Regions from separate parts of the Blautia sp. NSJ-175 genome, predicted to be linked through region 1. Evidence: riboswitches for the same ligand, from Rfam matches in the RefSeq annotation. Region 1 holds a riboswitch; each other region holds the start of a gene.

Region 1 (4,943 bases):
CTGGAACGCGATGAGATCATTGACGAATTCAACAGGATGATATATGACTGTTATGAAAAAGTGATTCGGATAAAACCGGGCGTTCTGCAGGTACTGGAGGATTTAAAGAGCCGTAATGTCAGAATGTGCATTGCCACATCTACGGACAGACCTCTGATCGAGGCAGCTCTTAAAAATAATGGGATTGATGGATATTTTACCGGCCTTCTCACCTGTACAGAGGCCGGAGCAGGCAAAAGAAATCCGCGCATTTATGAGCTGGCGATGGGGATTTTAGGTACAAAAAAAGAAGAAACTCTGGTGTTTGAAGATGCATATTTTGCCGCAGAGACAGCAAAAAAATCCGGGTTTACAGTGGCAGTTATACGCGATTTTTATTCGGAAAAGGACAGAGAAAAACTGTTGAAACTGGCAGATATTTATCTTGAAAGCTGGGAAGAATGGGGGAAAAACAGATGAAAAAGGTATTGACGATCGCCGGTTCGGACTGCAGCGGAGGAGCCGGGATACAGGCGGATATTAAGACAATAACCGTTCACAAAATGTACGCCATGAGTGTGATCACAGCTCTCACGGCACAGAATACAACAGGCGTATACGGCATCCGGGAAACAGATGCGGAGTTTGTGGCAAAACAGATGGACTGTGTTTTTACGGATATTCGTCCGGATGCAGTAAAAATCGGTATGATACCCAATGAAAAGATTATTCGTGTGATTGCAGAAAAGCTGAGAACATACCAGGTACAGGATGTAGTTTTAGACCCGGTCATGATTTCCACAAGCGGCAGCAGACTCATGTCCAAAGATGCGCAGGAAGCTCTGAAAGAAGAGCTTTTTCCTCTGGCAGCAGTGGTGACACCAAATCTTATGGAGGCGGAGGCACTCTGCGGATTTTCTGTCAGTACACCGTGTGAGATGGAGCGGGCAGCAGAAAAAATAGCGTGTTACGGTTCCGGCGCTGTCCTTTTAAAAGGCGGACATCTGGCAGATGGAGCTGATGACCTGCTGTATGAGAAAGGAAAATACATCTGGTTCTCTTCAAAGAGGATAGAAAATCCAAATACACACGGAACAGGATGTACACTTTCCTCGGCTATTGCCTGCAATCTTGCCGCCGGATACGCCCTGGAAAGAGCAATTAAGAACGCAAAAAATTATCTGACCGGTGCGCTGCAGGATGGACTTGATCTGGGTGCGGGCAGCGGTCCTTTGAACCACATGTACAGATTACCGCCTTTTGCAAATGGCTATCCATTCCGGTAATAAGTAATCTTTTCTGCAGCAATGTATACTAAAAAGAACATAAAAGTTCTATTCCTTTTATTGACAATTCTTAAAAAAATGCTTTATACTACAAGTGTTATATGACTGGCGGAAGTGGAATGAACCACAGGGAGTATAACGTTGATTTAGCCGACCGTCTGGGCAGAAGCTGTCTGGATAGGACCGGCTTTTTTTAATGAGTCCGGTCACATTACAGTACAGTTTCCGACACAATTATTGTCTTAGAAGGAGGACTTGCAAAGATGAATAACTTCAAACAATGGGATGGATTTAAAGGTAGAATCTGGAAGGAAGAAGTCAACACACGTGACTTTATCCAGCACAACTACGCGCCGTATGAAGGAAACCAGGACTTCCTGGAAGGACCCACAGAAGCTACGGAAAAACTCTGGTCTGCACTTTCAAAACTGCAGAAAGAGGAGCGTGCAAAAGGCGGCGTTCTGGATATGGATACGGAAACCGTATCCTCACTGACTTCCCATGGGCCGGGCTATATCAGTGAAGAATTAAAAGACCTGGAAAAGGTAGTGGGGCTGCAGACCGACAAACCGCTGAAAAGGGCATTTATGCCTTACGGTGGTATCAAAATGGCGGAAGATTCCTGCACATCCAATGGCTACACACCGGCTCCGGAACTTCATAAAATCTTTACAGAATATCACAAAACGCATAATCAGGGTGTTTTCGATGCGTACACACCGGAGATGAAAAAAGCCCGTCATAACAAGATTATCACAGGACTTCCGGATACCTACGGCCGCGGCCGTATTGTAGGTGACTACAGAAGAGTGGCACTTTACGGTATTGATTTCCTGATGGAAAAGAAAAAAGAAGATTACGATAACTGCGGCTGCGGTATCATGACAGATGAGATCATCCGTCAGAGAGAGGAAATCACCATGCAGTACCGCGCTCTGGCCGATATGAAGAAAATGGCTCAAAGCTATGGATACAATATCTCCAAACCGGCCGAGAATGCCAAAGAAGCAGTCCAGTGGCTGTATTTCGGCTATCTGGCAGCCATCAAGACACAGAACGGCGCTGCCATGAGCGTGGGCCGTGTGGGAACCTTCCTGGATATCTATATTCAGAGGGATCTGGAAAATGGCATGCTGACAGAGAAAGAGGCACAGGAACTGGTTGACCATTTTATCATGAAACTGAGAATGGTTAAATTTGCCCGCGTTCCTTCTTACAACCAGCTCTTCTCCGGCGACCCGGTCTGGGCTACCGTGGAGGTGGCAGGTATGGGACAGGACGGCCGTTCCATGGTGACAAAGACGGACTACAGAATCCTTCACACACTGGAGAATATGGGACCTGCGCCGGAACCGAACCTGACGGTCCTCTACTCATCCAGGCTGCCTGAAAACTTCAAGAAATATGCTGCTTATATCTCTGTGGAGACCAGTTCCATCCAGTATGAGAATGATGATGTGATGCGCCCTGTATGGGGAGATGATTACTCCATCTGCTGCTGTGTATCAGCTACACAGACAGGAAAAGAGATGCAGTTCTTCGGTGCCCGGGCAAACCTGGCAAAATGCCTCTTATACGCTGTCAACGGCGGTTTGGATGAGAAGTCAAGAGTGCAGGTTGGACCGGAATACAAACCGATCACCTCCGAATATCTGGAATATGATGAGCTGATCCGCAAATATGAGATCATGATGGACTGGCTGGCAGGACTCTATGTAAATACTCTGAACCTGATCCAGTACATGCATGACAAGTATTACTATGAAGCAGCGGAGATGGCACTGATCGATACCGATGTCCGCAGAACCTTTGCAACAGGAATCGCAGGATTTTCCCATGTGGTGGATTCCCTGTCTGCTGTAAAGTATGCCAAGGTGAAGGTGATACGCGATGAGGAAGGCGTGGCTGTGGATTTCGAGACAGAAGGAGACTTTCCGCGCTACGGAAATGATGATGACCGGGCGGATGATATTGCAGTCTGGCTGCTCCACACATTCCTTGAGAAGCTGAAAAAATACCCCACCTACCGCAATTCCGAGCCCACAACCTCAATCCTGACCATCACATCCAATGTGGTTTACGGCAAGGCTACTGGCGCTCTTCCGGACGGCAGAAAAGCAGGAGAACCCCTTTCACCGGGAGCTAATCCAAGCTACGGTGCTGAGAAAAACGGTCTTCTGGCTTCCTTAAACTCTGTTGCCAAGCTTCCGTATGAGTGGGCACTTGACGGAATTTCCAACACACAGACCATCAATCCGGGCGCCATCGGACATTCCGAGGAGGAGAGGATCAACAATCTGGTCCACATACTGGACGGATACTTTGACCAGGGCGCACACCACTTAAATGTAAATGTGTTTGGCATAGAGAAGCTGGTGGATGCCATGGAACATCCGGAAAAAGAGGAATACGCCAACTTTACCATCCGTGTATCCGGTTATGCGGTGAAATTCATTGACCTGACACGCGAGCAGCAGCTTGATGTGATTGCCCGCTCCGCACATGAGCGCATTTAGTTTGAGAAAAGGCTCCATCCATTCCATAGAAAGCTTCGGTTCCGTGGATGGACCGGGTGTCCGGTTTGTGATCTTTTTGCAGGGGTGCAAAATGCGCTGCCAGTTCTGCCACAATCCGGATACCTGGAGCACCAGTTCCATGGATATGATGTCAGCAGATGAGCTTTTAGGGCAGGCACTGCGCTATAAAGCATACTGGGGAGACAAGGGCGGAATCACTGTCAGCGGCGGGGAACCGCTGCTGCAGATGGATTTCCTGCTGGAGCTTTTTACCAAGGCAAAGGAGAATGGCGTGCATACGGTTCTGGATACATCCGGGAATCCGTTTTCCAGGCACGAGCCGTTTTTCCATAAATTCAACCGCCTTATGGAAGTCACGGATTTACTGCTTCTTGACATAAAAGAGATCGACAGCAAAAAGCATAAGATCCTGACAGGATGCAGCAACGAAAATATCCTGGATATGGCCGGATATCTGGCAGAGATCCGGAAGCCTGTATGGATTCGCCATGTTCTTGTGCCGGAGCGGAACGATTATGACGAAGACCTGATACGGCTGGACGCGTTTGTTAAAAGCCTGGGCAATGTACAGCGTTTTGAGGTACTGCCGTATCACACACTGGGGATTTTCAAATGGCAGGATATGCGTATTCCCTACCCCCTGCAGGGAATCGAACCGCCCACAAAAGAGCGGGTGGAGAATGCAAACAGACTGCTTCATACAAGTGAATATACAGGTTATCAAAACGCATAAAAAGAGCGGCAGCGGAAAGACACGGGATTTCTGCTGCCGCTGCCTGTTTTTAGGTATATCTGTAAAATATAGTAATCCGGCGTTGAGTTTGTCCCGGTTTTATGCTATGATTAGAAACTGGCACAGTGATGAACTCTGATGCGGAAGGGAGCTGTATGAATGGTACTTGACGTGATTTTGGATGCTTTGCTGGATACGGCGAAGCTGATTCCTTTCCTTTTCCTGACTTATCTGGTCATGGAATACCTGGAACATAAGACAAAAAATAAATCGAAACAGATTATGCGAAAGTCGGGACATTTTGGTCCCCTTATAGGCGGCATTGTGGGGGCGTTTCCCCAGTGCGGATTTTCCGCTGCCGCTGCCAGTCTTTACTCCGGCGGGGTTATATCCGCAGGAACACTGCTG
Region 2 (4,943 bases), on a different contig from region 1:
TTCTACCCTTCCCTTGTGCTTTTCAACCAACTTTATGAGACTTATTATAGAAACAGCCATGTAAAATGTCAATATTGTTTCATTTGTTTCACTTTTGTTTCATGAGTTTCATATGATTTCTTTCAATTTACTAATAAAATCCCTCTTTTTCTGTCCCGCCTCCCTGATTTCCCGGCACAGAAAAAGCCTCACCGGCATTTCGCTGCCAGTGAGGCTCTCCTCTTCTATCTAATTATTTATTCATGAATCTTAATAACTGCTTTCACAATATCCGCCTTGTTGTTCATAGAGAACTCCATAGCCTTGTCCGCTTCATCCAGCGGGAATTCATCTGTCACAATACCTTTCAGATTGATCTTGCCGTCCGCAACTGCCTGGATTGCCATAGGATAGATATGACGATAGCGGAATACGGTCTTAAAGGTCAGCTCCTTATCAAGGGCAATGCTCATAGGCAGGGTCACTTCCCCTGTCCTGCTGTATCCCACGAACACAATGGTAGAGCCTTTTCTTGCCATAAGGATCGCCTGTCTGGAGGTCACTTCCGCGCCTGCAGTCTCGATCACCACATCGGTTCCTCTGCCGCCGGTCAGCTCTTTGACCTTAGCCACAACATCCTCTTTTGCACCGTTGATGACGCCTGTGGCACCCAGCTCCATGGCTTTTTCCAGACGTTTATCCATCACGTCCACAACATAAACTTCGCTGACACCTCTGGCCTTTAAAGCCATCATGGAGACCAGACCGATACAGCCTGCGCCCATGACAACAGCCTTCTGGCCCAGATGAGCATCTCCCTGGATCGCAGCATGGAATCCGACTGCCAGAGGCTCGATCAGAGCGCCCTCCAGAGTGCTGACATTGTCCGGCAGCTTGAAGCAGAGATTTGCCTCATGGGCAACGTATTCCTGGAACACACCGTCAACCGGCGGAGTTGCAAAGAATACCACGTCCGGGCAGAGATTATACTTGCCTTCCTTGCAGAATTCACACTGTCCACAGGTTTTTCCCGGCTCCAGTGCCACACGGTCACCAACCTGCAGATGCTTAACATCCTTACCGACTTCCACTACAACTCCGCCCGGCTCATGGCCCAGTACGAAAGGCGGTTTTACCACGTAATCCCCGATTGCCCCTGTCTCATAATAGTGCAGGTCAGAACCGCAGATTCCCACATAATCCAGCTTTACCAAAACCTCGTCGTCCTTTGGCTGGGGGATGGGTCTTTCTTCAAAATCCATCTTCTGGATATCCGTCATTATTGCTACTTTCATCATGCCTTCCATCTCTTGTTTTCCTCCTCTTATGAATGTACATTATGTGACTTCATTATAAGTCAGAAACGTATATATCACAAGTGAAATTCATGTCTTTTTCCTTCAAATTTCTTTGAATTTTTTTATTCCGATTTCTTCCATAATAAAAAAAGAGGCAGGGATAAAACCGGAAATTCCGGTCTTATCTCTGCCCCAAAGCGGAGGCGAAATCAATTAGTGATGGAACAGACGAATGCCTGTAAATGCCATCGCCATATTGTACTTATTGCAGCACTCAATGACTGCGTCATCGCGTACGGAGCCGCCCGGCTCTGCGATGTATTTTACGCCGCTCTTGTAAGCGCGCTCGATATTGTCTGAGAACGGGAAGAAAGCATCAGAACCTAATGTAACATCTGTCAGCTTGTCCAGCCATGCGCGTTTTTCCTCACGTGTGAACACTTCCGGTTTCTCTTTGAAGATTTTTTCCCATGCCCCGTCAGCCAGAACATCCATATATTCCTCACCGATGTAAACATCAATGGCATTGTCTCTGTCAGCACGGCGGATACCGTCGATAAACGGCAGATCCAGTACCTTCGGGCACTGTCTCAGCCACCAGTTATCAGCCTTCTGGCCTGCCAGACGGGTACAGTGTACACGTGACTGCTGGCCTGCGCCGATACCGATCGCCTGTCCGTCTTTTACGAAACAGACGGAATTTGACTGTGTATATTTCAGTGTGATCAGAGAGATCTTCAGGTCCATCAGCGCATTTGCAGGAATCTCTTTATTCTCTGTCACAATATTGGAAAGCAGCTCATCATCAATGGAAAGCTCCTGTCTTCCCTGTTCAAATGTGATGCCGAATACCTCTTTATGCTCCAGCGGAGCCGGCTGGTAATCCGGGTCGATCTTGATCACATTGTAGTTGCCGTTCTTTTTCTGTTTCAGGATTTCCAGTGCCTCATCGGTATATCCGGGAGCGATAACACCGTCGGAAACCTCTCTCTTGATCAGCATTGCTGTGTCTTTATCACACACATCAGACAGGGAGATAAAATCTCCGAAGGAGGACATTCTGTCAGCGCCCCTTGCTCTCGCATAGGCACATGCCAGCGGTGATAACTCGCCCATATCGTCTACCCAGTAGATTTTTTTCAGCACATCTGTCATAGGAAGTCCCACTGCCGCGCCTGCCGGAGACACATGTTTAAAGGAAGTCGCTGCCGGAAGCCCTGTGGCTTTTTTCAGCTCTTTCACCAACTGCCAGCCATTAAAAGCATCCAGGAAATTAATATATCCCGGCTTGCCGCTTAAAACTTCGATCGGAAGCTCGCTGCCGTCAGCCACATAGATTCTGGAAGGTTTCTGGTTCGGATTACATCCGTACTTTAACGCTAATTCTTTCATATTCCGATTCTCCTTTATGCTTTTCTATTATTTATTTTTATTCACGATCCTGGTTTCATACTCACCGGTTGCGATATCTATATAACGTACAAACAGAGATACCTTATTGTCCTCATTCAGGCTCTCCCACACATCTTTTGTGAATGCATCGATATCATTGGGAACTCCCACCAGCTTCGGTTCTCCCTCAAAACTCGGCAGCGGATTGCCGTCATGCATATAAGTATGAATGAAATGTCCCTCTCCGTTAACCGGGTTTTCATAGGTAAATGTATAACGGCAGCAGCTCTCAGGATTGCCGTTATTGCTCTTTAAAATAGACATGGCATAGTGGTATATGCCGTTCTCCACCTGCATGATACCGGAGATTCTCGGTGTATAATTAGGGCCGTCCGGCTCAAATTCACGAGTTCTCAGGGACTGCTCAAAGGAGATTCCCTTTTCCATACCTTCATAGACAGTGTCTGTCTGGTCACCGTTGGTGACAATCGTCTTATTTCCGATCACACGTACCGGTGCATATATAATCAGGCTGGGATCAGTCAGCTTAGACGGGTCAAATGCCTGGGTGCGGATACCCTCTCCCTCTTCAACGAACACACGGTTTCTGCTGTTCTCACTTCTGCCCATGATAAAATATGCAGTAACTGCCTTTGTTCCATCCTCAGACTTACCAATAACAATTCCCCTGCCCGGGTACGCATTTTCTCTCAATTCATTTTCAAGTGATAACATTTTCATGAATTCCTTCTCCTTCTCATTTTGACCATAATAAACTGCTGCCGACCAACCGACAACTTTTCATAACAACAAAAAAAGCCCACACTCTGAACATACTTGCCCAGACGGTCGGCTTCCAACACTTATACTCCCTGTGGTTCATTCCACTTCCGTCAGTCATATAAGCAATTTAAACATTATCACGGAATTCTCCCCTTGTCAACGCTTTTTGACAATTTTTATCAAAAACCTTTCACTCCCATGTTATCCATATCCTGCAGCCGCTCCTTCCCATGATCAGCCCGGGGAATAAACTCTCCCCGGACAGAATGATTTATAGGACTATAATTTTATTGCGGCAGGACAGATGGTGTGTTAAAATAGAAAAAAGCATATTTTCTAAAAATATATCTAATTTTGGATCCATCCCAGGATTCAGAATATCTTAGAACATTTCATAACAGCAGGCCACTGCCATCCGGCCTGTCCCTTCGGAAAATTCGTGCTTTTATCACCTTTATCAGCAGGGGTTTTCGGAAGAGTGTAAAACCTCCTGCAAGTGACAATTAAATAAAAAGGAGGTTTTACATGGAAGAACAGAGACCACATGTACTGCAGTGGCATCCGGCCTTTTATGCCGGGATACAAATTGAACTGGAGACTGAAGCGAATACTCTGCTTTTTGAGAATGAACATCAGCTTGGAACCAAGCCAAAGGAAATTGATGTATTGATCATCAAAAAGGAAAAGGGGCGATAAAATACCCATGCAGCTCATCTTGACAAAAGAACTGTCAGAAACCCAGAACCTGTGGCTGAAAAGCCTGACTGATGAACTGGAAGAAATCGAAACCGTAAAGCATTTACTTGAGCAATACGGAAAGCATAAAGGAAATATCCTGTATAAATCGGTAATGAATTTAATTGTCCGTGCCAATCAGGAAAAATTCAAGGAGGTGAAAACAATGTGTGAAGCACTGGAAGAATTGATGAAAGACGAGATGGAGGCAAAAAGGACAGAAGGAAAGGCTGATGCCGTTTTGGAACTGCTGCTTTCCCTGGGCAGCGTATCTGAACAATTACGAAAAGTAATTATGGAACAGAAAAATACAGCCATTTTAAATACCTGGCTTATATATGCAGCCAGAGCAGAATCCATAGCGGATTTTGAGCAAAAGATCAAAAATGACAGCTTTACCGCAAAAGCAAATCCCCACTAATACACGCTGCGCCTCTCCGCGCCGGTACCAACAGGCCAGCCATATCTGACTGGCCCTCTGCATAGTCTGCTGTCCGTTTCTTTTTATCCCTCACACACCTGAAAAATATAGAATTTCAAATAATAAGACTCCTCCGCGGCCCAAAGAATCGGATGATCCGCTGCCTGTGTCCGGTACTCCACCTGCCGCAGTCTTTTGTGCACATTTCTTGCCGCCTGCCCGATGGTCTGTGTAAACATCTCATAGGACATAAAATGCGAACAGGAACAGGTAGCCAAAAATCCCCCGTCCTTCACAAGCTTCATAGCCCGCAGATTGATTTCCCGATACCCCTT
Region 3 (4,943 bases), on a different contig from region 1:
GGCAACTCCTGATTTTTGCTGTATCTCTCCATTATATGCAAAAAAAGCAGCCGAAATCTGTCTTTTATAAAACAGATTTCGGCTGCTGTCATATATTTGGTCAAACAGGCTTACGCTGACCGAATCACATTTAACCCTGAAGTGATTTCGTCTTGGTCATAACATGATACGGGCCTGCCACAAAGAACACACCGCCTATCATATTTCCGATCGTCACGAATAACAGGTTGTAGAAATAACCTCCTATGCTGACTGCCGCATCACCTGCGTTCAAAAGCCCAACTGCCAGAATACTCATATTGGCAACGCTGTGCTCAAATCCGCAAATCATAAATACGAAGATACACCAGAATACCATGATCAGCTTTCCTGATTCAGATTTCATCTTTAATGCGCACCATACAGCCAGACAAACCAGGATATTACAGAAAATACCCCTTACCAGAAGCTGTACCGGTGTCAGTGACATCTTTGCAGCTGCTACCTGTGCGAAATAAGCACCTATATCACCTTTCGGCACTCCGGTGAGCTGGAATCCTGCTACACCCAGCAAAGAGCCGAGAATATTCCCCACATAACACAATATCCATGCTTTGACCGTCTTGCCCCAGGGAATACATCCATTGAAAGATGCACTTCCGAGAACCATATTGTTGCCTGTAAACAGCTCGGCACCCGCCATGATAACAAGGCTCAAAGCTGCGGCAAATGCAAAAGCCTGCACTGCTTTCAGCATTGGTGACCCTGCTGCATTCAGAGGTGTTCCCAGCGTAAATGTCACAAAACTTCCAAAGGCAATGAAAAGCCCTGCGGTGATGGAAGATACCATATATCCGAAGGTATTGTTCTCCATGAAGTTTATCTTTCCTTTTGCCGCGTTGCAGACTGCATTGAATTCATCAAAATACATACATTTTCCCCCGCTTCTTTAGCTAAATTATGTATACAAAATTCAGGTACGGCTTAACCGTACCTGAATTGTCCTATATTTAGTTTTCAATATGAATTTTGCTTAGAACAGACCGGAAATCTTTCCTGTCTCGTCAACATCGATTCTCTCTGCAGCCGGAACTTTCGGCAGACCGGGCATGGTCATGATCTCTCCGGTAAGAGCAACAATGAAGCCGGCACCTGCGGAAATCTTCAGGTTACGAACTGTTACTTCAAAGTCTTTCGGTGCGCCCAGTTTTGTCTGGTCATCTGTCAGGCTGTACTGTGTCTTAGCCACACAGATCGGGCAGTTTCCATATCCAAGAGCTTCTAACTGAGCAGCCTGTTTCTGCGCATTTGCAGTCAGAACAGCTTTCTTGCCGCCGTAGATCTTCTGAACGATCTGGTTTAACTTGTCCTCAATGCTTCCTTCCAGTTCATAGGAGAAAGTAAAGTCATTCGGTTCTTCCACAAGACGTACCACTTCTTTAGCCAGTGCAACGCCGCCTTCGCCGCCTTTTGCCCAAACTTCGGAAAGTGCAACATTAACGCCCAGTTCTTTACATTTTGCTTCTACCAGGTCAAGCTCTGCCTTGGTATCTGTCGGGAATGCGTTGATTGCAACAACACACGGCAGTTTGTAAACGTTTGTGATATTGCTTACATGTTTCAGTAAGTTCGGGAGACCTTTTTCCAGTGCTTCCAGGTTCTCGTTGTTCAGTTCTGCTTTCGGCACGCCGCCGTTGTATTTCAGGGCACGTACAGTAGCTACGATAACAACTGCGCTCGGTGTCAGGCCAGCCATACGGCATTTGATATCCAGGAATTTCTCTGCGCCTAAGTCAGCACCGAATCCTGCTTCTGTGATAGCATAATCGCCTAATTTCAGTGCCATCTTGGTAGCGATCACAGAGTTACATCCGTGAGCGATATTAGCGAATGGTCCGCCGTGAACGATTGCTGGTACATGCTCCAGAGTCTGAACCAGGTTCGGTTTCAGAGCGTCTTTCAGCAGTGCGCACATAGCACCTTCTGCATGTAAGTCATGAGCTGTAACAGGTTTCTGCTCGGAAACCTTACCATATGTATAACCAACGATGATTCTTCCCAGTCTTTCCTTCAGGTCTGTAATGTCTTTTGCCAGACACAGAACAGCCATGATCTCGGAAGCAACTGTGATATCGTATCCGTCTTCTCTCGGACAGCCGTTTGTCTTTCCGCCCAGACCATCAACTACGAAACGAAGCTGGCGGTCATTCATGTCAACACATCTTCTCCAGGTAATCTTTCTTGGGTCAATGTTCAGGTCGTTGCCCTGATAAATATGATTATCCAGCATTGCTGCCAGCAGATTGTTTGCCGCACCGATTGCGTGGAAGTCACCTGTAAAATGCAGGTTGATATCTTCCATTGGAACTACCTGTGCATAACCGCCGCCTGCAGCACCGCCCTTTACACCGAATACCGGTCCCAGGGATGGCTCACGGAGCGCTACCATTACATTTTTACCTAATTTCTGAAGGCCATCAGCCAGACCTACGGTTGTGGTTGTCTTTCCTTCTCCGGCAGGTGTCGGGTTGATAGCTGTAACCAGAACCAGTTTTCCGTTCGGTTTATCAGATTCTTTTAACAGATTGTAGTCAATTTTAGCTTTGTACTTACCGTACTGCTCCAGATATTTATCATCAATACCTGCTTTTTCTGCAATCTTGGTAATTGGCTCCATTGTGCACTCCTGTGCGATTTCGATGTCTGTTTTGAATCCCATGTTAATACCCTCCTTTTCATGGCAATAGTCTTGTTTTCTGCATGATTCCGCCGATGTCTGCATATGAATGCTTTTGAAAAAAAAGGGCAACATTTGTCAATTACACAATTACAAACGTTGCCCAGACGGTCGGCTCTCACTTACATTTTGATTTCACTGTGGTGCTCCACATTGTAATCCGTCAGAAATCAAAACTATTATTTTGTTATGTCTATAATTTATCACAATTTCCGATTACTGTCAATGCTGTATTATATTAAAAATTCACAACAACATTTCGACAATTTTACTCTATTTTCCGGCGATAAACGTTAATACTTCTTCTTTTTTGGGCATAACACGGAGTGCCCCTTTCTTTGTAGTGATAAGAGAGGAAGCTCCGTTGGAGAATTCCAGCATTTCATAGAGCTGGTCCTCTGTAAGACCCTCAATTCCGTGCTCCAGCACATAATTCAGTGCGCATGCACCGAAGGTATCGCCTGCTCCTGTTGTCTCAATAGTATTCTCCTGCAGGAACGGTGCGTGGAATACTTCCCTGCCCTCATGGAACGCTGTGCTTCCCTCTTTTCCCATGGTCACGTTCATCAGCTTCAGATTCGGATACCGGGATAGCAGCATATGGGCGCCTTCCTTCACATCTTTCGTCCCGGTCATGAATTCCAGCTCTTCCTCGGAAATCTTCAGGAGGTCACATTTTGAAAGACCGTATGCGATCTGTTCTTTTGCAAGCTCCATGCTGCTCCACAGCGGAGGGCGCAGGTTCGGGTCAAAAGAGATGAGAAGTCCCGCTTCTCTAGCAATATCAATAGCCTTTGCAGTCGCCCGGCGCACACCCTCATGGGTCATGGACAGGGTGCCGAAATGAAAGGCTCTGGCTGATTTTATGTATTCTTCGTCTATCTGGTCAACGCTCAGCATCATGTCCGCACCGGGATTTCTGTAAAACGCAAAGTCCCTGTCCCCATCCTCAAAAGTATGGACAAACGCCAGTGTTGTGTGGACTTCCTGATCCTCATACAAATGACTGGTATCGATTCCCAGGCTGTTCAGCGTATTTCTCAGGGATGTACCGAACTGGTCTTTGCCCACAACTCCCAGAAAAGATGTCTTTTTTCCAAGATTATTGAGCATAGCCAGCACATTACACGGCGCTCCGCCGGGATTTGCCTCAAAAATGGGGTTGCCCTGTCCGCTCACTCCGTTTTCCGTAAAGTCGATCAAAAGCTCACCAAGCGCGATAACGTCAAAATTCTTGTTCATATATGTTCTCCTTGTCCGTTTTATTCTACTGTGAATTATATTCGTTTTGCCTGCTTTACGCAAGTACCGCGGCACAATTATTCATAAAAAATACATTATATGTAGAATTATTGTAACTGTTCAGTCAGGTCTGCGCATTTACTGCGCTGACCGTGCAAAAGAGTAGTGGCGGCAGGTATTCGCCCCATCGCGAAGCGATTTTTAATAGGCGAATACCCGTAACGATTCAGCTGGCTGAATAGTTACGAATTATTCTTAATGAATCGAAAGGTTTTCTTTAGAATTTCTTTAAAATTGAGCCTGCTAATTCTTTTAAATTCTATGGTGTAATTAAGAAGGTAAGAAAAACGTCGAAATTGAGGTGAATTTTATGAATATATTGAACCAAATATGGGAATATGCCTCCATCTGCCCGGAAAGAACAGCCATCTGCTGCGACGGACAGTCTGTTACTTACGGAGAGCTGGAGTTATATTCTGAGCGTCTGGCCCGTCATATTGAGCAGCAATGCGGACAGAACTATGCCCCCATAGCTGTATACGGCCACAAACATCCCCTGATGCCTGCGGCATTTCTGGCCTGTGTCAAATCAGGCAGGGCTTACTGCCCCATTGACACCTCAGTGCCGGACTCCCGGGTGGAAATGATCCTGGATGCCCTGGATTCCCCGATTCTTCTCTCCCTCTCTCCTCTCCATGCAGACTGCAGGGATAAACGAATCCTTTCCCTGCAGGATATTGATGTCATCGTACATACAGATTTGTCCGGCATGGATAACAGCATGGGCGATACCGTACCCGAACCGGTTTCCGGGGATGATATCTTTTATATCATATTTACTTCCGGAAGCACAGGAACCCCAAAGGGCGTCACGATCACGGAAAGGAATCTCAGCAATTTCCTGGACTGGTCCATCACCCTGGGAACCTCCACCAATGCCAAAAAGGGAAAGGTATTCCTGAATCAGGCCCCCTTTTCCTTTGAT

The links. A riboswitch is a leader RNA that binds a small molecule or an ion and turns the genes downstream of it on or off. The one in region 1 is predicted to bind ZMP and ZTP.
Region 2: another riboswitch for ZMP and ZTP. It lies ahead of MUB35_RS22915 (IMP cyclohydrolase); the one in region 1 lies ahead of pflB (formate C-acetyltransferase).
Region 3: another riboswitch for ZMP and ZTP. It lies ahead of MUB35_RS02310 (formate--tetrahydrofolate ligase); the one in region 1 lies ahead of pflB (formate C-acetyltransferase).

Annotation. Positions count from the first base shown of each region.
Region 1 is NZ_JALIFQ010000006.1:304,490-309,432, forward strand. Features, by position in the region: gene MUB35_RS12240 (HAD family hydrolase) at 1-459, shown strand, start outside; gene thiD (bifunctional hydroxymethylpyrimidine kinase/phosphomethylpyrimidine kinase) at 456-1,265, shown strand; ZMP/ZTP riboswitch at 1,357-1,436, shown strand; gene pflB (formate C-acetyltransferase) at 1,529-3,781, shown strand; gene pflA (pyruvate formate-lyase-activating protein) at 3,768-4,535, shown strand; gene MUB35_RS12260 (putative manganese transporter) at 4,695-4,943, shown strand, end outside.
Region 2 is NZ_JALIFQ010000019.1:4,139-9,081, reverse strand. Features, by position in the region: gene MUB35_RS22925 (NAD(P)-dependent alcohol dehydrogenase) at 237-1,286, opposite strand; gene MUB35_RS22920 (phosphoribosylaminoimidazolecarboxamide formyltransferase) at 1,491-2,669, opposite strand; gene MUB35_RS22915 (IMP cyclohydrolase) at 2,697-3,410, opposite strand; ZMP/ZTP riboswitch at 3,502-3,580, opposite strand; gene MUB35_RS22910 (hypothetical protein) at 3,978-4,148, shown strand; gene MUB35_RS22905 (hypothetical protein) at 4,156-4,608, shown strand; gene MUB35_RS22900 (class I SAM-dependent rRNA methyltransferase) at 4,692-4,943, opposite strand, start outside.
Region 3 is NZ_JALIFQ010000001.1:504,614-509,556, reverse strand. Features, by position in the region: gene MUB35_RS02315 (formate/nitrite transporter family protein) at 131-910, opposite strand; gene MUB35_RS02310 (formate--tetrahydrofolate ligase) at 1,013-2,698, opposite strand; ZMP/ZTP riboswitch at 2,811-2,897, opposite strand; gene MUB35_RS02305 (carbohydrate kinase family protein) at 2,990-3,958, opposite strand; gene dltA (D-alanine--poly(phosphoribitol) ligase subunit DltA) at 4,329-4,943, shown strand, end outside.